DNA from 2 places in the Streptomyces sp. NPDC001796 genome. Region 2 is predicted to be linked to the other one. Evidence: riboswitches for the same ligand, from Rfam matches in the RefSeq annotation. Region 2 holds a riboswitch; the other holds the start of a gene.
What was found. Region 2 has a riboswitch for cyclic di-AMP ahead of ACFYZE_RS06680 (M23 family metallopeptidase). Riboswitches for the same ligand answer to the same signal wherever they lie in the genome.
Positions count from the first base shown of each region.

Region 1: it holds a riboswitch for cyclic di-AMP, as region 2 does, so the genes downstream of both, ACFYZE_RS14600 (NlpC/P60 family protein) here and ACFYZE_RS06680 (M23 family metallopeptidase) in region 2, are expected to answer to the same signal.

Region 1 is NZ_JBIAUC010000006.1:111,447-115,850, forward strand. Features, by position in the region: gene pcrA (DNA helicase PcrA) at 1-1,529, opposite strand, end outside; cyclic di-AMP (ydaO/yuaA leader) riboswitch at 1,781-1,950, shown strand; gene ACFYZE_RS14600 (NlpC/P60 family protein) at 1,958-3,124, shown strand; gene ACFYZE_RS14605 (tellurite resistance/C4-dicarboxylate transporter family protein) at 3,296-4,270, shown strand; gene ACFYZE_RS14610 (hypothetical protein) at 4,248-4,404, opposite strand, start outside.
Region 2 is NZ_JBIAUC010000002.1:693,769-698,172, forward strand. Features, by position in the region: tRNA gene ACFYZE_RS06670 (tRNA-Met) at 1-64, shown strand, start outside; gene ACFYZE_RS06675 (PP2C family protein-serine/threonine phosphatase) at 494-1,720, shown strand; cyclic di-AMP (ydaO/yuaA leader) riboswitch at 1,932-2,088, shown strand; gene ACFYZE_RS06680 (M23 family metallopeptidase) at 2,100-3,122, shown strand; gene ACFYZE_RS06685 (aldo/keto reductase) at 3,208-4,152, shown strand; gene ACFYZE_RS06690 (PrsW family intramembrane metalloprotease) at 4,216-4,404, opposite strand, start outside.

The DNA of each region.
Region 1 (4,404 bases), on a different contig from region 2:
TGAGCGAGGGCGTCGATCATCGCCTCGGCGCGCTCGCCGATGCCCCGCTTGGGCACGTTCAGGATGCGCCGCAGCGGCACGGAGTCCTCCGGGTTCGCCAGCACCCGCAGGTAGGCGAGGACGTCCCGGACCTCCTTGCGCTCGTAGAAGCGGACGCCGCCGACGACCTTGTAGGGCAGGCCGACGCGGATGAAGACCTCTTCGAAGACACGGGACTGGGCGTTGGTGCGGTAGAAGACGGCGACGTCTCCGGCCTTGGCCTCGCCCGCGTCCGTGAGGCGGTCTATCTCGTCGGCGACGAACTGCGCCTCGTCGTGCTCGGTGTCGGCGACATAGCCGGTGATCCGGGCGCCGGCGCCCGCGTTGGTCCACAGGTTCTTCGGGCGGCGGGACTCGTTGCGCTCGATGACCGCGTTGGCGGCGGAGAGGATCGTCTGCGTGGAGCGGTAGTTCTGCTCCAGCAGGATCGTCGTGGCGTCCGGGTAGTCCTCCTCGAACTGGAGGATGTTGCGGATGGTCGCACCGCGGAAGGCGTAGATCGACTGGTCGGCGTCGCCGACGACACACAGTTCGGCGGGCGGGACGTCGTACTCGTTCGGCGGGACGTCCTCGTCGTGCGCCCGGGTGCCGACGAGTTCGCGTACCAGGGCGTACTGGGCGTGGTTGGTGTCCTGGTACTCGTCGACGAGGACGTGGCGGAAACGGCGGCGGTAGTGCTCGGCGACGTCCGGGAAGGCGCGCAGCAGATTCACCGTCGTCATGATCAGGTCGTCGAAGTCGAGCGCGTTCGCCTCGCGCAGGCGGGACTGGTAGAGCGCGTACGCCTGGGCGAGGGTCTTCTCGAAGCCGTCGGACGCCCGGGCGGCGAAGTCCTCCTCGTCGATCAGCTCGTTCTTCAGGTTGGAGATCTTGGCGCTGAAGGACTTGGGCGGGAAGCGCTTGGGGTCGAGGTCCAGGTCACGGCAGACGAGGGCCATCAGGCGCTTGCTGTCGGCGGCGTCGTAGATGGAGAAGGAGGACGTGAAGCCGAGCTTCTTGCTCTCCCGGCGCAGGATGCGGACACAGGCGCTGTGGAAGGTCATCACCCACATCGCGTTCGCGCGCGGGCCGACGAGCTGCTCGACGCGCTCCTTCATCTCGCCCGCGGCCTTGTTGGTGAAGGTGATCGCGAGAATCTGCCCGGGATGGACGCCCCGCTCGGCCAGCAGGTACGCGATGCGGTGGGTGAGCACGCGGGTCTTGCCGGAGCCGGCCCCGGCCACGATGAGCAGGGGGGAGCCGGCGTGCACGACGGCCGCGCGCTGGTTCTCGTTCAGCCCCTCCAGCAGCGCCTCCATGTCGACGGCCGGGCGGTGCGCGCCGTTGCGGTAGTACGCGTCCCTGTCCGGTGGCAGGTCGAACTTCCCGCCGAACAGATCGTCCGGAACCGGCTCCGGAGCGTGATGGTCCTCGGGCGGCGGGGGCTCCTCCTCGTGGGCCGGAGTGGCCTTGAGGTCCGCCAGGAAGCTGTCGTCAAAGAGGCTGCTCATCGCTCTCCGAGTCTAGGCCGCCCCACCGACAGCCCGCCGCCACCCCGGAAACTCCGCCTCGAAAGAGACCGCCCGGACCTTTGCCACCAGCAGGAACCAGCCGCTCACCCTGCGCGCCCGGAAAGCGCTCACACCACGAAAGTCACAAAAACGTATCGGGCATATCACGCATCAACCTTCACAGCAGCCACACCGGTTGGCTACCGTGCCGGGCGGGCCGTACGACCACCACCGGCGAACGTCGCCGGGCCGCGCGGCCTCCGCCGAGTCCGGTGCCCGATGGGCGACCGGAGCCGGGGACCCAACCGACCTTGGGGTGAATCGGCCAACCGCCCTGCGCGGCACGGCCGTAGGGCACACCTTCCGGAACCACCCGCCCGAACCCGGCAGCTAACTCGGTAGGCGGACTACGGAAGGAGACGCCTTTCATGGCGCCGCACCGCAAGGCGCGCCCCGCGGGCACGCGCATCGCCGGCATACGGACCCCCGCCCTGGCGACGGCCGCCCTCACCTCCGTGGCCCTGCTCTCGCAGACCGCCGACGCCGTGCCCTCCGCCGACGGCAGGCCGAGCGTGGAGGAGGTCGAGAAGAAGGTCGACGACCTCTACCGCCGCGCCGGGTCGGCCACCGAGCAGTACAACGCGGCCAAGGAGAAGACGGACCGGCAGCGGGGACGCGTCGCCGCGCTCCTGGACGACGTCGCGAGACGCACCCAGAAGCTCAACGAGGCGCGGGACCAGCTGGGTTCCTTCGCCGCGGCCCAGTACCGCACCGGGGAGGCGGCCCCCGACACGGCCACTTTCCTCCTGGCCGACACGCCGCAGGACTACTTCGACCAGACCCAGCTGATGAGCCGGCTCACCAGTCGTCAGAAGGAAGCGGTCGACGAGTACGTCACCGAGCAGGCCGCGACGATGAGCAAGCGGCGGGAGGCCACCGAGAGCCTGCGGTCGCTCACCGAGTCGCAGCTGAGGCTCCGGTCGGCCAAGGCGGACGTCCAGAGGAAGCTCGCCGCCGCGCGGGACCTGCTGTCCGAGCTGACCGCGCAGGAGAAGGCACGGCTCGCCGCGCTGGAGAAGAAGAAGCAGGAGGAGGCGCGGCGGCAGGCGCAGGAGCTGGCGCGGCAGCAGGCGGCACAGCAACAGTCGTCCCCCACGTCCCCCACGTCCCCCACCGCCACGACCGGCTCGCCGGGCTCCTCCACGGGCGCCGCGGACTCCACGGGCGCCTCGTACGCGACGGCAGCCGCCAAAGCGCTTACGTTCGCCCGCGCCCAGATCGGCAAGCCGTATGTGTGGGGCGCCACCGGGCCCGGCTCGTACGACTGCTCGGGTCTGACCCAGGCCGCCTGGAAGGCCGCCGGGGTGTCACTGCCGCGCACCACCTACGACCAGGTGAACGTGGGCACGACGGTCCCGCTCACCGACGCGCAACCCGGTGATCTGATCTTCTTCTACGACGACATCAGCCATGTCGGCCTCTACATCGGCAACGGCATGATGATCCACGCGCCGAAGCCGGGGGCGTACGTCCGCGAGGAGTCGGTCTACTACGGGGGCGCGTCGATCATCCACAGCGTGGTGCGCCCGGCCTGACTCCACGCTCGTCGAACACGTGCGCTTGGGAACGCTCGCCGTCCGGCACGCGCGCGTGGGGCCCGGCATGCGCGCGAGGGGGGGCGTCCGGCACGCGCGCGTGGGGTTGTTTTCCGTCGTCGCGCGCGTGCCCCGTACGCAACCCGTGTGCGCGTCCCTAGCATCGGGCGCATGTCAGGCACCTCCGCGCTGCGCACCTGGTGGGCGCCGCGTCCGCCCGCCACCGGGTCCGCCGTCATGGCGACCGGCATCCTGTCGTTCGGGCTGCACCTGACCGGCCAGCAGATCCTCTCCCGCCTCGCCCTGGTTCTGGCGGGTGCCGCCTGGCTGGGGCTCGCCGCCGACATCGCCCTGCAACTGCTGTGGGACCGGGAGCAGTGGCGGGCCAGGGCCGGCTCGCCGGCCGCGCTCACCATGGTGCCGGCGACCACCGTACTGGGCTCAGGAGTGTCCGCACTGAACGGGCAGCCGCTCGCCGAGGCGCTGCTCGCACTGGCCGTGGCGCTCTGGGCCTGCCTGATCCCGTTGACCGTGCCTGGCTGGGAGCGCCGGATGCCCGGCGCGGTGTTCCTCGGGTGTGTGGCGACGGAGGGGATCGCGGCGCTCGGGGCGGTGCTCGCGGCGGCCGTGGGGGTGGCGTGGCTCGCCCACACGGCGCTGGTGTTCTTCTGGCTCGGGCTGGTGTTCTACCTGATCGGGCTGGGTTGCTTCGACCCTCGGCAGGTGGTGACCGGGCCGGGCGACCACTGGATCTCGGGCGGCGCGCTCGCCCTCTCGGCGCTGGCCGGATCGCAGCTCATGAGCGCCGCGCGCAAGGGGCTCTACCTGTGGAACAACGACGACGGCGGTGTCCTGCGCGGTGTGACCGTCGCCCTCCTCGTCCTCGCCCTGGCCTGTTACGCCGTCCTCGCGGTGGCCGAGGTGGTGCGGCCCCGGTTCCGCTACGACGTCCGGCGCTGGTCGACCGTGTTCCCGATGGGGATGACGGCGGTGGCGGCGCTGTCCGTCGCGTCCTCCGTCGGCGTGCCGTGGCTGCGCGGCCTCGGCCGGGTACTGCTGTGGATCGCGGTGGCCGCCTGGCTCCTGGTCCTCACGGGAGCCGTCGCGTCCGCCGTGGACAGCGTCAGGTCCAGAGCACGGCGATGAAGATGTTCGCCAGGGTCGCGGCGCCGACGAGGCCGAAGAGGGGCTTCTCGACGGTCTCCTCGTCCCGCTTCACATAGACCAGGCCGAGGATGACGATCAGCAGGGCCAGCTTGATCCCGATCTTGATCGTGTCG
Region 2 (4,404 bases):
AGCAGCTCGGTAGCTCGCTGGGCTCATAACCCAGAGGTCGCAGGTTCAAATCCTGTCCCCGCTACTGAAGGCCGAGGGCCGGAGTCCGAAAGGGCTCCGGCCCTCGGTGTTTCCCGGCTCTCCTCCACCCACTGGCGGCTACTCCGCCCGGCCCACAGCGGTCGCCCCCCGCCGCCCTTCCGGGAAGCCTGGACGGGTGGTGCAGCAAGCAGGCGAGCGGTGGTCATGGGAGCAGGACGATCCCGACGAGCGGCGTGGGCCCGACGGGCCGGGTGAGGAGAGGGCCGAGGAGCACGAGCGGGCGCGTGGGCGTCTCCCCGCCCGTCACGACCGGTCGGGCGGGCGTCTTGCCGACTGCGGCAACCGGTCCGGCGGGGGTCTCCCCGACCGCCACGACAGCGACGACAGCGACGACCGCCGACCCGGCCGGCTCGTCGGAGCCCCCGAACCGGCCCCACAACCCTCCGAGGCTCCCGGAGCCCCCGCAGTCCCCGTGCCCGACCCCGGCACCCCCGTCCCCGACCCCGGCACCCCCGTCCCCGCCCCCGGCGGGAGGGTCGTTCCGGTGCCGGCGTACGGAGGGGCCGAGGCGGAGGCCGCCACGGAGGCCGAGGAGCGGCGGATCTCGTACGCGCGGGCCTTTCTGCGCGCCCTGCCCGGGCTGCTGATCGTCGCCGGGGTCTGCTTCGACCTCTTCGCCCCGTCCGACTACACGGCCGGCCCCCTCTTCACCGCCGCCCCGCTCGTGGCCGCGCCCCTGTTCTCGTTGCGCGGCACCGTCCTCACCGGCACGGCGGCCGTCGTCGTGGTCTTCGGGGTCCACCTCGGGCTGGGCGTGCTCGGAAAGGCGGGCGAGGTCACCGAGGTGGCCACGGTCGTCACCGTCGCCGCCCTCGCCGTCCTCATCAACGTGCTGGTCCGCCGCAACGTCGCCCGCCTCGCCTCCGCCCGCCAGATCGCCGAGGCCGCGCAGCGTGCGGTGCTGCCCGAGCCCGCCGCCCGGATCGGTGGACTGGACATCGCCGCCCGTTACGAGGCCGCCCAGGCCGACGCGTTCATCGGCGGCGATCTGTACACCGTCCAGGACTCCTCGCACGGGGTACGGCTCGTCGTCGGCGACGTACGCGGCAAGGGCATGGGGGCCGTGACCGCCGTGGCCGTCCTGATCGGCGCCTTCCGGGAGGCCGCCGAACAGGAGCCGACGCTCGAGGCCGTCGCCCAGCGCCTGGAGCGGGCGCTGTCACGCGACCGCGCCGGACGCGAGGGACCCGACGTGTACGAGGGGTTCACCACCGCGGTCCTCGCCGAGATCCCGCACGGCTCGGGCGTCGTCCGCATCGTCAACCGCGGCCACCCCGCCCCGCTGCTCCTGCTCCCGGACGGTTCCCTGCGAGAGCTGGGGGCCCGCGAACCCGCGCTGCCCCTCGGCATGGGCGACCTCGGCGTCCGGCCCGACCGGGCGGAGGAGTGGGACTTCCCGCCCGGCTCGACGCTGCTCTTCTACACCGACGGCGTCTCGGAGGCACGGGACGCGCACGGCCGGTTCTACGACCCGGCCGTCCGCCTCGCCGGACGGGTCTTCCCCGGCCCGGGCGCCCTGCTGAGCACCGTCACGCGCGAGGTCGCCCGGCACACCGGCCGCCGCGGCACGGACGACATGGCCCTGCTGGCCGTGCGCCGACCCGGGCGCCCCCCGAGTGCGGTCACGAAGAGTGAGTGATCCATGCCTCTGCGCATAACAACTGACATACTGTCAATATCCGTGTGGTCGGTGGGGCGGGGGCGACTCGCCCGATTTCCTCCGTTCAGGCCATGAAAGTCCTGGCCAGCGGCATAAACCGATCTGTCTGAACGGCTTGGAATACGGGCCCCGGGTCTATTAACGTTCGATAACGCAGCGCGGTCGTCCCAGCCGTCACCAGAGGCGGCTCCGTGCGCGCCTGCCGAATCCCGCGAGGGAGCCGGGGAACCACCACCTTGGGGTGAATCGAGCGGATACCGCCGTGCCGCACGGCCGGTATACGCGCGTAGGAGACCTTCCTGCTCCGAACCCGTCAGCTAACCCGGTAGGCGAGACGGAAGGAAAGGAGTGCGCCCACGTGGCGTTCAACCGGCCTGCCCCGAGCACCTCGTTCGCCCCGAACGGTAATCAGACGCTGGACGTCGCACCCGGCATCGACGAGGGCCCCTGGGAGGAGTGGAACCCCACCGAGGACTCCATCCGCCCCGTCCGCGGCCGGCACCGCGTCGTCAAACAGCGCGGGGGCGGGCTCGCCCGCAGCTCCACCGTTCTCGGCGTCGGTGTGATGGCCGCCGTCGGCGCGGGCGGCATGGCAACCGCGCAGTCCGGCAAGCCGCCGGTGTCCATCTCCCTGCCGGACCTCTCCTCCGTCACGGAATCCGCCAAGGCGCTCATCGGCGACGACTCCGCCGCCCCCGAGAGTTCGGCCACCGCTCTCAGCAGCGTCGGCCGGACCGACGCCGGTGACACCGCCGACGCCGCCGACTCGAAGGGCGCGGGCGAGGCGCTGCGCGCCCGGATCATGCAGCAGGCCGAGACCCAGCAGGACCGGATCGCGCAGGAGGCGGCGCAGGCGGCCGAGGACGCCGCGGTGAAGAAGGCCGCCGCCGCGGCTGCCAAGGCGCAGGACGACGCGCAGGCCAAGGCCGCCGCTCTGCAGAAGAAGGCGCAGGAGGCCGCGCGGCTCGCAGCGCTCGCCCGGCAGTTCACGCTGCCGACCTCCTCCTACACCCTGACCTCCCACTTCGGTGACGCCGGTGCCATGTGGTCCTCCGGCTTCCACACCGGCCTGGACTTCGCCGCGCCCACCGGCACGCTCATCAAGGCCGTCCACAGCGGCACGATCACGGAGGCGGGCTGGGCCGGCTCGTACGGTTACCGCACGATCCTCACCCTCGACGACGGCACCGAGCTGTGGTTCTGTCACCAGTCGTCGATCAGCGTCACGGTCGGGCAGAAGGTCAGCACGGGAGACGTCATCGGCCGCGTGGGCGCGACCGGCAACGTCACCGGGCCGCATCTGCACCTGGAGGTCCATCCGAACGGCGGCGCCGCGATCGACCCGCTGGCCTGGCTGCGCGGCAAGGGCCTCAACCCCTGACCCACCCTGCGAAGAGCGCGCTGTTTGCAAGATCTTTGCGGGCTTCCCGGAATACGCCCGTCCGGTCCGGACGTTGACACGAAGCATGACTTCTCTTCGCAAACTGGGTTCTTCCGATCTCGAGGTCTTCCCACTGTCCCTCGGCGGCAACGTCTTCGGCTGGACCGCCGACGAGACGCAGTCTTTTGCGGTTCTCGACGCATACGCGGAGGCGGGCGGGAACTTCATCGACACGGCCGATTCGTACTCGGCCTGGGTGCCGGGCAACGAGGGCGGCGAGTCCGAGACCATCATCGGCAAGTGGGTGAAGGCGCGCGGCAACCGCTCCGACGTGGTCATTGCGACCAAGGTCAGCCAGCATCCCGACTACCAGGGGCTGACCGCCGCCAACATCAAGGCCGCGGCCGACGCGTCCCTGCGCCGTCTGGACACCGACCACATCGATCTCTACTACACGCACTTCGACAAGCCGGAGGTGCCGGTCGAGGAGATCATCGGCGCGCTCGACGAGCTGGTGAAGGCGGGCAAGGTGCGCGCCATCGCCGCCTCCAACATCTCCGCCGAGCGCCTGAAGGAGTCCCTGGACTTCTCGGACCGCGAGAACCTCGCGCGCTACGTGGCGCTGCAGCCGCACTACAACCTGGTCTCGCGCGACACCTACGAGGGTGCGCTGCAGGACCTCGCATCCCGTGCGGGGCTCGCGGCGGTTCCCTACTTCGCGCTCGCGTCGGGCTTCCTGACCGGCAAGTACCGGCCGGGTACGACCGTGGAGTCGGCGCGTGCGGAGGGCGCGGCCAAGCACCTGGCGACCGAGCGCGGACAGCGCGTCCTGACGGCCCTGGACGAGGTCGCCGAGGCCCGGGGCGCCGAGATCCCGACGGTGGCGCTCGCCTGGCTGGCGGCCCAGCCGACGGTCGCGGCTCCGATCGCCTCGGCGCGGACGGTGGAGCAGCTGCCGGCGCTGCTGGCGGTGGCGGACCTGACGCTGACGGACGAGGACGTGGCGAAGCTGACGGAGGCGTCGGCGTAGGGCCTGTCTTTCGGATCAGCCGTCCAGGCGGCGGAATCCGGCGGTGCCGAGCCCGCGTAACTCCTAGGAGCGATAGGGGTTGTGTCCGGGATACGGCGCCGCCGGACCGTACTGCGGCGTCGCGGAGCCGTACTGCGCCGCCACCGGGCCGTACTGCGGCGCCACCGGGCCGTACTGCGGCATCGCGGAGCCGTACTGCGCGTACTGCTGCGTCCCCTGGAAGGGCACGTGCCCGTAGCCCGGCCACATCGG